Regions from separate parts of the Bradyrhizobium sp. 6(2017) genome, predicted to be linked through region 2. Evidence: riboswitches for the same ligand, from Rfam matches in the RefSeq annotation. Region 2 holds a riboswitch; the other holds the start of a gene.
What was found. Region 2 has a riboswitch for S-adenosylmethionine ahead of metX (homoserine O-acetyltransferase MetX). Riboswitches for the same ligand answer to the same signal wherever they lie in the genome.
Positions count from the first base shown of each region.

Region 1: another riboswitch for S-adenosylmethionine. It lies ahead of G6P99_RS44870 (O-succinylhomoserine sulfhydrylase); the one in region 2 lies ahead of metX (homoserine O-acetyltransferase MetX).

Region 1 covers NZ_CP049289.2:9,430,687-9,438,022, forward strand. Annotated here, with positions in the region: gene G6P99_RS44840 (helix-turn-helix transcriptional regulator) at 1-801, shown strand, start outside; gene G6P99_RS44845 (VOC family protein) at 859-1,218, shown strand; gene G6P99_RS44850 (SRPBCC family protein) at 1,260-1,676, shown strand; gene G6P99_RS44855 (MATE family efflux transporter) at 1,880-3,322, opposite strand; gene G6P99_RS44860 (hypothetical protein) at 3,442-4,497, opposite strand; gene G6P99_RS44865 (2'-deoxycytidine 5'-triphosphate deaminase) at 4,730-5,788, opposite strand; SAM riboswitch at 5,959-6,038, shown strand; gene G6P99_RS44870 (O-succinylhomoserine sulfhydrylase) at 6,113-7,306, shown strand.
Region 2 covers NZ_CP049289.2:1,339,303-1,346,638, reverse strand. Annotated here, with positions in the region: gene metW (methionine biosynthesis protein MetW) at 1-116, opposite strand, end outside; gene metX (homoserine O-acetyltransferase MetX) at 113-1,318, opposite strand; SAM riboswitch at 1,404-1,483, opposite strand; gene G6P99_RS06285 (chorismate mutase) at 1,658-2,521, shown strand; gene hisC (histidinol-phosphate transaminase) at 2,609-3,706, shown strand; gene G6P99_RS06275 (prephenate/arogenate dehydrogenase family protein) at 3,711-4,643, shown strand; gene G6P99_RS06270 (serine hydrolase domain-containing protein) at 5,716-7,011, shown strand; partial or broken gene G6P99_RS06265 (Bug family tripartite tricarboxylate transporter substrate binding protein) at 7,146-7,336, opposite strand, start outside.

The DNA.
Region 1 (7,336 bases), 1.9 Mb from region 2:
GTGAACGAGTTTCGCTGCACGGCGGAGCCCGGCGATAAGCCGTTCGTCGAGCAGTTCGCCTCTCATTCCGTATCCTATGTGCGCAGCGGCAGCTTCGGCTGCCATTGCCGCGGCCGTTTCCATGAGCTGGTGGCGGGCTCGATCCTGGTCGGCCATCCCGGCGACGAATACACCTGCACGCACGACCATGTGGTCGGCGACGAATGCCTGTCCTTCTTCCTGGACCCGGAGCTGGTCGAGACGATCGGCGACCGCGCGGCGGTCTGGCAGGTCGGCTCGGTGCCACCGCTGCCCGAATTGATGGTGATCGGAGAGCTCGCCCAAACGGCGGCAGTTGGCAACAGCGACGTCGGCCTCGACGAGATCGGTCACCTCCTCGCCAGCCGGCTTGTCGAGCTGGTGTCCGACCGCAAGGCAAGGCCGCTCACCGCCGGATTGCGCGATCGCCGCCGCGCCGTCGAGGCCGCACTGTGGATCGACGCCAATTCGCACCATCAGATCGATCTCGACGATGCCGCCGAGCAGGCCGGGCTCAGCACGTTCCATTTCCTGCGGCTGTTTTCCGCCGTGCTCGGCGTCACCCCGCATCAATATCTCGTGCGGTCGCGGCTGCGCCATGCGGCGCGACGGCTGGCGGACGACGACAGCCCGATCACCGACATCGCCTATGATGTCGGGTTCGGCGATCTCTCCAATTTCGTGCGTAGCTTCCACCGCGCGGCCGGTGCCTCGCCGCTGAAGTTCCGCCAGGCCTCCCGCGGCAACCGCAAGATTTTCCAAGAACGCCTTGCACTGCAATAGCTAGGGTTCATCCGGTCCGCGCGTCTCATGACGCGTCCAACGACTGGAGACTCTATCATGTACGACCATATCGGATTGCGCGTCGCCGACCTCGACGCCAGCGTTCGCTTCTACACCGCAGTGCTGGCACCACTCGGATTCGTGCTCTGCTCGCGCGACGACAGCGGCGCCGGCTTCGGCCCCAAGGGCGAGCCCGCGCTCTGGCTGCATCTGCACAAGGGCAAGGCCCAAGGCGGCGCGCATATCGCGTTCCGCGCGCCGAGCCATGACGCGATCAAGAAATTCCACACCGAAGGCTTGAAGGCCGGCGGCAAGGACAATGGCGCGGCCGGCCATCGCAAGGACTACAGCCCGACCTATTACGCGGCATTCCTGCTCGACCCCGACGGCAACAATGTCGAAGCGGTGTCCACGTAAGCCTTCATCGTCATCCTGATTTGCGAAAGGACTCAACTTCCATGGCTTCCATCTACAAGGACATCCCGATCGACGCGCCGGCAGATCACGTCTGGGACGCGCTGCGCGATTTCGGCGCGCTGCATACGCGGCTAGCGCCGGGCTTCGTGACTGACACGCAACTCGATGGCGACGTCCGCACCGTCACCTTCGCCAACGGCACCGTGGCGCGCGAGACGCTGGTCGATTGCGACGACAAACGACAGCGGCTGGTCTATGCGATCACCAGCGAACGGCTGAAGCAGCACTCCGCCTCGGCGCAGGTGTTTGCCGAGGGCGACGGGCGCTGCCGGATGGTGTGGATCGCGGATGTGCTGCCGCACGAGGTCGCGCCCTACATGGACGCGCAGATGGACCTTGGTGCTGCCGCGATGCAGGCGGCGCTGGCGCGATCGGCAAAGGCCAGGAACGCGGCGTAAACCGCTAGCTCTCGCTACCATTTCGTATTCGAACCGTGACCGTCACCCTGAGGGGGCCGCAACGCGGCCGTCTCGAAGGGCGACAGCCCGACTGTTTCCGCGAGCGCACGCCGACGCACGGGGGCCGTCGATCCTTCGAGACGGCCGCTTCGCGGCCTCCTCAGGATGACGGGGAGAGGGTCGAGATGACGGACCGAGAAATCTTACGACAGCGCCGGCTGGGCCTCAGCGACCGGCGTGGACTTGCCCCAGCGCGTCAGGATCACGCTGAGGCAGGAGAGCACGCCGAGCACGCCCATCGAGGCGGCGGCGAGTGCGAAGAAGTTTTGCGCACTCGCCTCATGCGTCGACAGCCACCAGCCGCCAGTGCCGATGAAGATCAGCCGCGCGGTCTGCGCCAGCACCGGGCCGAGCACCTTCGCGGCACCCTGCGAGGAGAAATACATCGACATCGCGAGGCCGATGAAGGCGTACATCGGCGCCGCGGTCGAGAGATATTGGTGGCTGGTCGCCCGCACATGCGGATCGCTGGTGAAGAGATTGACCCAGAGGTCGGGGAAGACGGCGATGAAGCTGCCGACCGCGCCGACCGACAGGAACGACAGCGTGCCCGCGGTCCAGGCGATGCGCCGCGCACGCGCGACGCGCTCGGCGCCGACGGCCATGCCGATCATCGGCACCGAGGCGATACCGACCGCGAACGCGACCGAGGTCAGCATGAATTCGAGCCGCGCGCCGATGCCGTAGCCGGCGAGCACGGCGGTGCCGAATTGCGCCAGCATGTGGGTGAAGATCGAGATCGTCAAAACCGACTGCAGCGGCGAGAAGCAGGAGACGGCGCCGACCCTGAGGATGTCGATGAACATCGCCCATTGCACGCGCAACCCCTTGAGCTTCGGCCTCACCCGGGCGCGGCCCGAAAACAGATACCAGCCCATCACGCTGATGCTGATCGAATAGGCGATCAGCGAGCCCGCGGCGACGCCGCGCATGCCGAATTGCGGCACCGGCCCGAGGCCGAGGCCGAGCGTGCCGCCCAGAATGATCTGCCACACCGCCGACGACAGGATCATGGTCGACGGCAGCTTCATGTTGCCGGTGCCGCGCAGGATGCCGGCCATCGTGTTCATCAGCCAGGGCAGGATCGCGCCGCCGAAGAAAATCTGCGAATAGGCGATCGCCTGCGCCAGCACATTGCCGCGGCCGCCGAGCAGTTCGAGCAGGCGCGGACCGAAGATCAGCATGCCGAGCATGAAGGTCAGGCCAAAGGTCAGGCCGATCAGCAGCGCATGCATGGCCAGCGTCGAGGCGCGCTCGATCTCGCCGGCGCCGAGCGCGCGTGCGATCGCGGATGCGACGCCGCCGCCCATCGCACCGCCGGACATCGTCATGGTCAGGATGACGCAGGGAAACAGCAGCGCCATCGCCGCGAGCGACTCGACGCCGAGCCGGCCGATATAGGAGGTTTCAGCGATCACGACGCAGGTGCCGGCGGAGAGCGCGATCACGTTCGGCCAGGCGAGCCACAACAACGTCTTCAGGATCGGCCCATCGAGCAGCGCGTTGCGCGCCGGCCTGGTCACCGGCGGCGGTAGCGGCCGCTCATGTTCGTCGACAGGTATTTCGGCGAGGCCGAGGTCGGACATTTCCACTCCCGCGCGCGATCTGGGGAGCCGCGCCATGGTGTTTCCCTACCATGGCAACAGCGGATTCCACGTGCGCGGGACGCAAGGGGGGCCTGCGCGATTGCAGGCGAACCTTGCCCCTAGCCGATCGACCAAACCAACGGCGCGCCCGCGGCGCCATTCGGCTTCAAATGCACCGGAATATGCCGCCCGCACCCGGCAGCCAGCCCCTCGAACAGGCCTGTCAGGACGCTGGCGCAGGCCGGGTGATCATCGGCTACTTCGGCCATCAGCTTCCAACCCTGCTGATGGATTTCGAATTGCCCCTCGGACTCGCTGATCTCGGCCAGATCGTCCTGCGACTCGAACAGAATGCGCAGGAAGCTGACAAACTCGCTGGCGCCACCGCGGCTGGCGCCGAGCGCCTGCGCGACCTCGTCATAATACTGCATGCCAATCAGTCTGCCGGTGAGGTGCAGCAGATAGCTCGCATCCTCCGGGCCGAACGCCTGCACCATGACGGGCGCGGCTGTCTTCACATATTCCATCGCGTAGTTGCGATAGGCCTTTTCCAGCCGTGGTTTCGGCCAGCTGTCGACCGGCAGCGCCGGCGCGGTTCTGGAATCGAACAACGGCGCCTCGAGATGACGCGCGAAGATGAGGCGCTGGTCGAGCTCGAGCGGATGATCGTATTCGCAATAGTAGCCCTCGAGCCCGTCTTGGCCGTCGACGCTCTGCTTGGTGCAGACGAAGCCGAGCCTGAGATCGCCGAGGGCCGCGCCGTTGTTGGCGTGCCAGCCGCGCAGCATCGCGCGCGAGACCTCGCCGGGCACGCCGCAGATCGCCGTTCCCTTCCAGATCCAGCGCGGCGGCGGATAGCGGATCCAGGCCTTGCGATCACTTTCGTACATGTATTCGACATGCACGCCGCCGATCCAGTTCGAGAGATAGTGATATTGCGCGGCCGCGACCGCGGGCGGCAGGCCGTCGAGGCCGAGCTTCTTCAAGCCGGGCAGGAAGCGCTCCTGCTGCTGGCGGCGAAACACGCGGAAGACGAATTCGGCGGCATCAGCCGTGCCGCGCCGTGTGACGACGGTGAGGATGAGACCGGTGAAGAAGGCATGATAGAGATCGGCGACGCTGCGCCATCTCCGCCATTGCGCTTCCTGCTGCGCTGAATCTGTTGCGGCGCTCATGTTCACTCCCGATCTCTTGTTTTGGTGGAGTGTGTCATCGTCAGCATGACGACGCAACCAAACCCAAGCGCGGTGTCATCGCCCGACTTGATCGGGCGATCCAGTATTCCAGAGACGGTCGTTGTCGATCGAAGGGCCACGGCGTACTGGATTCCCCGCTTTCGCGGGGAATGACAGCGAAGAATGATTGCAAGATGGTCTTGCTTCGCGACCCGATATCCGGGCTACGGAATTACACGCGAAAATGCTTTGAGAGCTTCAGGCCCTGCGCCTGGTAGTTCGAGCCGATACGCTGGCCGTAGAGCGCATCGGGGCGCTCGAGCATGCGCTCATAGACGAGGCGGCCGACGATCTGGCCATGCTCGAGAATGAACGGCACCTCGCGCGAGCGCACTTCGAGCACGGCGCGCGCGCCCTTGCCGCCGGCGCCGGCATAGCCGAAGCCGGGATCGAAGAAGCCGGCATAGTGGACACGGAATTCGCCGACCAAGGGATCGAACGGCACCATCTCCGCGGCGTAGTCCGGCGGCACCTGCACGGCCTCTTTCGAAGCCAGGATGTAGAACTCGCCGGGATCGAGGATGAGGCTGCCGTCGGGCCGCGCCTTGATCGGCTCCCAGAACTCGTCGACCGAGTAGCCGCCGCGGCGATCGATATCGACGACGCCGGTGTGGCGCTTGGCGCGATAGCCGACGAAGCCGCCCGAGCTCTCGCCGGAGAGATCGACCGAGAGTGCAACGCCGTGGGTGAGATCGGCATTGTCGGCGTCGACCAGCCGCTCAGCGGCGTGCAGCGCGTCGAGCTCGTCGGCCGTCAAGGTCGCCTCGCCGATCCGGAAGCGGACTTGGCTGAGCCGCGAGCCCTCGCGCAGCAGCACCGGAAACGTCTTCGGGCTGATCTCGGCATAGAGCGGGCCGTGATAGCCGGCACCGATCATGTCGAAGCGGCGGGTGCCGTCGGCGATCACGCGGGTGAAGACGTCGAGCCGTCCAGTCGAGCTCTTCGGGTTGGCCGCGGCCACGATCTCCGGCGGCAGCGCCAGGCTCTCCAGCAGCGGGACGATGTAGACGCAGTTGGTCTCCAGCACTGCGCCGTCGGAGAGATCGATTTCGTGCAGCTTCAGCTGGTCGATCCGCTCGGCGACGGTGGCGTCGGGCCCCGGCAGGAAGCTTGCCCGCACCCGAAAGGCGATGTCGCCGAGGCGGAGATCGAGGCTCGCCGGCTGGATCTGGCTCTCGACAAAGTCGTAGGCGGGCAGAATGAGGCCGGCCTCCGCCATCTCCGCGATCATGCGGTCGGGCAGAATTCCGTTGGATTCTTCTTCCAGCGTGAACGACACGGCGCGGTCCCTCGGGATGGCCCAAAATCAACCTCTGAGCGGCCATCAAGCCCCAATATATGGGCTTTTACGGGTTATCCGATGACCGTCTTGACGGAAAGGGCGCGAGGGAATATCAGCTGCACTTATCCCGTGGTGATTTGAGCCGGCCGGCTTGCAGCCACGTTAAATAAGTCGCTAAACAGGCCGGGGACAGTGTGATCCCGGCTTGTGGAGGTTTCTCCAGGCCGGTTTTTTTGTGGCCATTTCCAAGGGAATGGCCACCTCGGAGGTCACATGTCTGAATCCAAAGCTACCGCCCGCTTCCGTCCCGAAACCCGCCTCGTCCATGGCGGCACGCTGCGTTCGCAATTCGGCGAGACGTCGGAAGGGCTGTTTCTCACCCAGGGCTACGTCTACGACAGCGCCGAGCAATGCGAGGCGCGTTTCAAGGGCCAGGACCCCGGCTTCATCTATTCGCGCTACTCCAATCCGACCATTGCGATGTTCGAGCGCCGCATGATCGAGCTCGAGGGCGCGGAAGCCGCGCGCTCGACCGCTACCGGGATGGCCGCGGTGACCACCGCGATCCTCGCGCCGCTGAAGGCCGGCGATCACGTGGTGGCGTCGAAGGCGCTGTTCGGCTCGTGCCTCTATGTCGTGCAGGATTTGTTACCGCGCTACGGCATCGAGACGACGCTGGTTGACGGCCTCGATCTCGACCAGTGGCAGCGCGCGTTGCGGCCGAACACGAAAACCTTCTTCCTGGAGAGCCCGACCAATCCGACGCTCGACGTGCTCGATATCGCGGCAATCGCTGAGATCGCGCATAGCGGCGGCGCGCGGCTGATCGTCGACAATGTGTTCGCGACGCCGATCTGGCAGAACCCGCTGTCGCTCGGCGCCGACGTCGTGGTCTATTCCGCGACCAAGCATATCGACGGTCAGGGCCGCTGCCTCGGCGGCATCATCCTGTCGTCGGAGGCCTTCATCGCCGAGCACATCCATAACTTCATGCGCCAGACCGGCCCGTCGCTGTCGCCGTTCAACGCCTGGGTGCTGCTGAAGGGCCTCGAGACGCTTGCCGTCCGGGTCCGCGCCCAGACCGAAAACGCGGCGAAGATCGCCGAGGCGCTGGCGCAGCATCCCAAGGTCACGCGGCTGGTCTATCCCGGCCGCGCCGATCATCCGCAGGCCGAGACGGTGAAGAAGCAGATGGGCGCCGGTTCGACGCTGGTCGGCTTCGAGGTGAAGGACGGCAAGGCCGGTGCTTTCCGCTGCCTCAATGCGCTGAAGATCTCGCGCATCTCCAACAATCTCGGCGACGCCAAGAGCCTGGTGACGCATCCCGCGACCACGACGCATCAGCGCCTGGCGCCGGAGGCCCGCGCCGAACTCGGCATCAGCGAAGGTTTTATTCGCTTCTCGGCCGGGCTTGAACACCCCGACGACCTGATCGAAGATTTTGTGCGGGCGCTGGAGCAGGTTTGAGGCTGGCGCGATAGCCTCGTCATGGCCGGG
Region 2 (7,336 bases):
TCGAGCACGCGCGAGCCCGGCCGCACCATGTCGGCGACCAGCAGATGATCGGTGCGATAGCTGCCGGTTCGCTCCGGCGCGACGCCCGGCAACGGCAATGTCTGCTGCATGCTCATGATTGGCCGCCGCCGTTCAGTCCGCGCGCCTTGCCTGCGGCCTGCAGGAAGGCGCGGGAGATTTCCAGGAATTCGGGCACGTCGAGCAGGAAGGCGTCATGGCCGCGATCGGTTTCGATCTCGGCGAACGACACCCGTGCGCTCGACGCATTCAGCGCGTGCACCAGCGCGCGCGATTCCGAGGTCGGAAACAGCCAGTCGCTGGTGAACGACACCACGCAGAACCGGGTCTTGATGCCGGCGAACGCTTTCGCCAGCACGCCGTCATGGTCGCCGGCGATGTCGAAATAGTCCATCGCGCGGGTCAGATAGAGATAGGAGTTGGCATCGAAGCGCTCGACAAAGGACGAGCCCTGGTAGCGCAGATAGCTCTCGACCTGGAAATCCGCATCGAACGAGAAGGTCGGCAGCTCGCGGTCCTGCATCCGCCGCCCGAACTTGCGGTGCAGCGCGGCGTCCGACAGATAGGTGATGTGCGCAGCCATCCGCGCAACAGCCAATCCACGATGCGGATGGGTGTCCTCGTCGACATAGCGGCCGCCGCGCCAGTCCGGATCGGCCATCACGGCCTGGCGTCCGAGCTCGTGGAACGCGATGTTCTGCGCCGAGTGGCGCGTCGAGCAGGCGATCGCGAGCGTCGAGAACACGCGGTCGGGATAGGCGGCGGTCCATTGCAGCACCTGCATGCCGCCCATCGAGCCGCCGACCACGCAGAACAGCGTGGTGATGCCGAGCCGATCGATCAGCATCGCCTGCGCGCGCACCATGTCGGGGATCGTGATGATCGGGAAATCGAGCCCCCACACCTTGCCGGTCGCAGGATTCAGCGACGCCGGCCCGGTCGAGCCCATGCAGCCGCCGATAACGTTGCAGCAGATGATGAAGTATTTTTCGGGATCGATCGGCTTGCCGGCGCCGACCATGGTGTCCCACCAGCCGGGCTTGCCGGTGACGGGATGGGTGTTGTTGACGTGCTGATCGCCGGTCAGCGCGTGACAAACCAGGATCGCATTCGAGCGGTCGGCATTGAGCTCGCCATAGGTCTGGTAGGCGATCTGGAATGGCGCGAGATCGACGCCGCAATCGAGCTTCAGCGGCTGGTCCATCCCGAACTTCGCCAGCAATGACGACGGATGATCGGCCTCATGGGCGCGATCATCGCTCTGGGTTTGTGGGCTCGGTATCGGACGCACATTGCTCATCTAGGCGACCCTGCCTCCGCGCGGGAGGGCTCGACGGACCTCAAGCCAATAAAAAACCCGGCCTGAACAAAGGTTCGGCCGGGAGCTGATAAGGTCCCCGGCCTGTTTAGCGAGTTGTTTAACGTGGCTGCAAGCCGGCCGGCTCAAATGACCACGGGACGCAAGGAACGTAGTCCCCGGGTGCCCCGCCGTCAAGGCAGCCAGATCGCCGGCCGATTGGTTAACCGAATGCGCAAGGCACGCCTGCGACGTTTCTCTTTGCTTTCGGTGGCTGTCTTTTCTAATCAGGGACCCTGTCTGACGCGGCATCGGGCCGGGCGGACAACAAGGTTTTAGAGCATGTCCAAGCCACCCCCGTCGCCGCCCTCGCTGCAGGAGCTGCGCAAGGAGATCGATGCGATCGACGAGCAGGTTCACCGCCTGTTGATGGCGCGCGGCGACATCATCGACCGCCTGATCCAGGTCAAGAAGACCCAGGAGGTCGGCTCGGCGTTCCGCCCGGCGCGCGAGGCCAGCATGATGCGGGAGCTGGTGCAGCGCCATCGCGGCATCCTGCCGCTCGACACCATCGAGAGCATCTGGCGCGTCATCATCTCGACGTTCACTTATGTGCAGGCGCCGTTCGCGGTGCATGCCGATGTTTCGGTCGGTGAGTCCGCGATGCGCGACTCGGCACGGTTTCACTTCGGCTTCGTGGTGCCCTACGTCTCGCATTTCAGCGCGCAGGCCGCGGTCGAGGCGGTCGCGAAATCGAAGGGCGACCTCGCGCTGGTCTCCGCGATCGCCAGCCGCACGCCGTGGTGGAATGCGCTGGAAGCCGATGGCGCGCCGAAGATCATCGCGCGGCTGCCGTTCCTGGAACGCGCCGACCATCCCGCCGCGCTGCCGGTGTTCGTGATCTCGCGGGTCGCCGACGACGCCATGGTGACCGAGGTCGAGATGTGGAGCGTGCGCGTCTCCGGCTGGAACGCCGATGTCGCACGCGCCCTGGCCCCGCTCGCCGAGATCGTCGCGGTCCCCGACACCGCCTTCGACGGCGCGGCCTTGCTGGTCTCGGTCGCGGGGCAAGACCTTAAGAACAAGGGCTTCGAGAAGATCAAGTTCGCGCTGATCGAGGCCGGCGCCTCGGTCCGCTCTTCGGCCCTCGTCGGCAGCCACGCAACGCGCTATACGGTGCCCTCTAACGGGTCGGCCAAAAGCTAGCCGCCCGTCTAGATTCTTGTTTTGACGCGTTTTCTTTACGCGAACCGGTATCCACTTCGCTGGAAAACGCTCTGTTCGGAGTTGATAATGTCCCGCCCCGTGCCGAACCCCGGCATTCTCGATATTGCGCCCTACACGCCCGGCAGGAGCCCGGTGCCGGAACCGGGCCGCAAGGTGTTCAAGCTGTCCGCCAACGAGACGCCGTTCGGGCCGTCGCCGAAGGCGATCGCGGCCTACAAGAAGGCGGCCGACCATCTCGAGGACTATCCAGAGGGCACCTCGCGCGTGCTGCGCGAGGCGATCGGCCGCGCCTATGGCCTCGATCCTGACCGCATCATCTGCGGCGCCGGCTCCGACGAGATCCTCAATCTGCTGGCGCACACCTATCTCGCACCCGGCGACGAGGCGATCTCGACCACCCATGGCTTCCTGGTCTACCCGATCGCCACCATGGCGAACGGCGCCAGGAACGTGATCGCGGCCGAGACCAACTTCACGGCCGATGTCGACGCCATTCTCAAGGTGGTGACGCCGCGCACAAAACTGGTCTGGCTTGCCAACCCGAACAATCCGACCGGCACCTATATCCCGTTCGACGAGGTCAAGCGCCTGCGCGCCGCGCTGCCGTCGCATGTGCTGCTGGTGATCGACGCCGCCTATGCCGACTACGTCTCGCGCAACGATTACGAGCTCGGCATCGAGCTGGTCGCGACGACGGACAATACGGTGGTGACGCACACCTTCTCGAAGATCCACGGCCTTGCCGCGCTGCGGATCGGCTGGATGTTCGGCCCGGCGCATATCGTCGATGCCTGCAACCGCATCCGCGGTCCGTTCAACGTCACGACGCCGGCGATGCTGGCGGCGGTGGCGGCGATCGAGGACTCGGCGCATGTGCAGATGTCGCGGACCCACACCGAGCAGTGGCGCAACTGGCTGACCGAGGAGATCGGCAAGCTCGGATTGAAGGTGACGCCGAGCGTCGCCAATTTCGTGCTGATCCATTTCCCGACCGACAAGGGCAGGACCGCGGCGGAAGCCGACGCCTTTCTCACGCGGCGCGGCCTCGTGCTGCGCGCGCTCAACAATTACAAGCTGCCGCATGCGCTGCGCATGACCATTGGCACCGAGGAAGCCAACCGCCTCGTGGTCAAGGGGCTGCGCGACTTCCTGGCCGGAAAGTGACATCGTGACCACAGCTCCGCTCTTCAACCGCATTGCGCTGATCGGCTTCGGCCTGATCGGCGGCTCGATCGCGCGCGGCGCCCGCGCGCAAGGGCTGGTTGGCGAGATCGTGACCACCGCACGTTCGGAGAAGACGCGCGCGCGCGTCGCCGAGCTCGGCATCGTCGATCGCGTCGTCGAGACCAATATCGAGGCGGTCAAGGATGCCGACCTCGTCATCCTCTGCATCCCGGTCGGCGCCTGCGGTCCGGTCGCGGCCGAGATCGCTGGCCATCTCAAGCCCAGCGCCATCATCTCCGACGTCGGCTCGGTGAAGGGCGCCGTCGTCAAGGACATGGCGCCGCATCTGCCTGACGGCGTGCACTTCGTGCCCGCGCATCCAGTGGCCGGCACCGAGCATTCGGGACCGGATTCCGGCTTCGCCGAGCTCTTCATCAACCGCTGGTGCATCCTGACGCCGCCCGAAGGCACCGATCCCGCCGCGACCAACCGGCTGCGCGCGTTCTGGGCCGCGCTCGGTGCCAAGGTCGAGATCATGACGCCGGATCATCATGACCTGGTGCTCGCGATCACCAGCCATCTGCCGCATCTGATCGCCTACACCATCGTCGGCACCGCCGACGAGCTGGCGCAGGTGACGGAATCCGAGGTGATCAAATTCTCCGCCGGCGGTTTCCGCGACTTCACCCGCATCGCGGCGTCGGACCCGACGATGTGGCGCGACGTGTTCCTCGCCAACAAGGACGCCGTGCTGGAAATGCTCGGCACCTTCACCGAGGACCTGTCGAAGCTGACCCGCGCGATCCGGCGCGGCGACGGCGAAGCGCTGTTCGACCACTTCACCCGCACCCGCGCCATCCGCCGCGGCATCGTCGAGACCGGCCAGGATTCCGCGGCGCCGGATTTCGGTCGGCCGCATGCGAATTTGAAGAAGTAGAATCACGCGAACCGCTTTCTCCACTTCGTCGTCCTGGCGAAAGCCAGGACCCATACCACCGCATTCGGTGATAAAAGGGATCGTGGCCCCAGCGTCGCGCAACAATTCAGATTTGGGGTAATGGGTCCTGGCTTTCGCCAGGACGACCATGAGGATGGTTCTCGACTCAATCTGTCAAACAGCCTGTTCGGTGTCATCACCCGCGCATGCGGGTGATCCAGTATTCCAGAGACGCCAGCGATTGAAACGATAGGCCGCGGCGTACTGGATCGCCCGGTCCCGTCTACGCCAAGGCTTCGACGAGGCCACGAATCCCTGGCACGCCGAAGCTTTAGCGAAGGCGGCGAGCCGGGCGATGACAGATGAGAATGAGGACGCAGCTTCGCAGTCCCGCGACATTACCTGCCCGAGCTTTGCTCTTCGTTCCGCCCTCTCCTCAAACAGAGGGCGCAGGGAAAGCCGGGTGCCGATCGCACCCATGGGTCCCGCGTAGTAAAAAACGCGGGAGGTAGGACCACAGGTGTAACCGGGAACATCCCGGCTTTCCCTGCGCGATGGGTTACGGCTTACTTCGTGCTCTCCCCGGCGAGACTTGGCTTTTTTGTCACCGCCTTCACAAGACGCGATAGCGTTTTGTGAAAAGACACCTACCACTAGGGCGTCAGAACCACACGACTTCACCGTCCGCTTCACACGCATTCGTCGACTGCGCGCTCGCCGTCCACCGCATCTCACCGCAACACCCGTGACGATGCGCAGCGCCCCTCGATCGGGTGAGACGGGCGAACCATACACCGAGTTGTTTTTCTGATAACGCGAAATATTTTCAGCGCGCGAGCATTGACAGGTTTTGCTGAGTTGCCCGTCGGGTTGTTTTGTCGCAGCCAGATCGCGCCGTCATGGCACGATCCGGGACCTGTCCTCATAAACATCGGCGCCCGAGGGCGAGGCGGAAAGTCGTCTCGCTCTCCCGCAATCGTCGGCTTTTGCCACGAGGCGGACTTGGCGCCAGTCACCGCCGAAGCTCGTGTTGACCCCTGCCGAAAGTGGCCCCTTATGGTAAAACTATTTCATGTCTCAATTTGTCGTCTGCTCGCGAAACGCCAAGTCGACGGTCCTCAATATCAGCCGTCGAGCCTTGCTCGCGTTCATAGGAAGCCTCGTTGCCCTCCCGATTTCACGTGCTCAGGACAATGCGGCCTCAGGCAGCAGCAGCGATTTTGAGCATCGTATCCAGCGCATCGTGAATGCCCTAAGGCCTGCTATCGCCGACGCCAGCGGTCGTCCGATGAGGCTTGCTGATCGGATGAACGAACTGCACGTTCCTGGCGTCAGCATCGCCGTGATTCATGGCGGCGCAATCCAGGCCCGCGGGTTCGGGGCCGCCACCATCGGTGGTCCGCCTGTAACGCCTGAAACGTTGTTCCAAGCGGCCTCAATCAGCAAACCGGTTACCGCTGTAGCGGCGCTCGCATTGGTTCAGGCCGGGAAACTCGATCTCGATGGCGACGTCAATTTAGCCCTTAAGACCTGGAGAATTCCTGTTAACTCGTTCACCGATCAATCAAGGGTTACACTTCGAAGCCTGCTGAATCATTCGGCTGGTATAACCGTTCCCTATTTTCCGGGATATCCTGCAGATGCACCCGTTCCGTCACTCGCCGAGGTTCTCAACGGCGCGCCGCTGTGGTGTCGTGCCCTAGCCCGGTTCGAGCTGTCAGCGCATGATTGGTTTGCACTATGCGCTCCTGCAAACACCGCGCCTGTCATTGTCGATCACGAGCCCGGCGCCAGGTTCGCGTATTCTAGCGGCGGCTATACTATAGTGCAGCAATTGCTCATCGACGTAACTGACAAGGCGTTTCCAGAACTGCTTGAAGAAGTTGTCCTCAAGCCGTTCGGAATGACCCACAGCAGTTTCCTCCAGCCGCTGCCCAAAAATGTCGCTCAAAATGCCGCAACACCCTATCGAGCGAGCGGAGCGCCGGTACCGGGAGGTCCCCATACCTATCCGGAATTGGCTGCCGCGGGATTGTGGACGACCCCTACCGACGTCGCGCACTTTGCGCTGGGTGTGCTGGACGCATGGACCGGCCGCGACACATCCGTGTTGTCTCAGGCCCCGACCCTTCAAATGCTCACACCGGGTCTTGGCGATTATGGACTGGGTCTGATTGTTCGCGGAGTCTCGCCGCATCGACAATTTCAGCATAGGGGCGTCAATGATGGATTCGTCAGTTCTATGATCGTGTTCGAAAATGGTGATGGCGCCGTTATCATGACGAACGGGGCTCGCGGTGGAGAACTGGCCAGCGAGCTCATGCAAAGTATCGCAGCGGAATATAATTGGCCGGATGGCCAGCCCTAGGATGATTCCGCCAATCAACATAAGCCGGCAAGCGTTGGGTTGATTGGTCGGAAGCGATCCGGGCGTTGACCGTGTCTCTTTGAATGTCCGTTGTTGGAGAGGAAGCGGACGCGACCAATTTACGAGTCCACGTCCTACGCCGGCGGCAGGCCGAGCGACTGGGCGGCCTCCATCCAGCCCGGCAATTCGCGCTGATACAGCGCGTTGCTGTCCTTGAAGCCGATCGCGGGCTCCAGCACGAAGGTGTTGAGAACCTCCTTCACCTTGGCATCGTCGTTGGCGGCGACGCAGAGCTCGGACAGCCGGTCGACGATCGGCTGCGGCG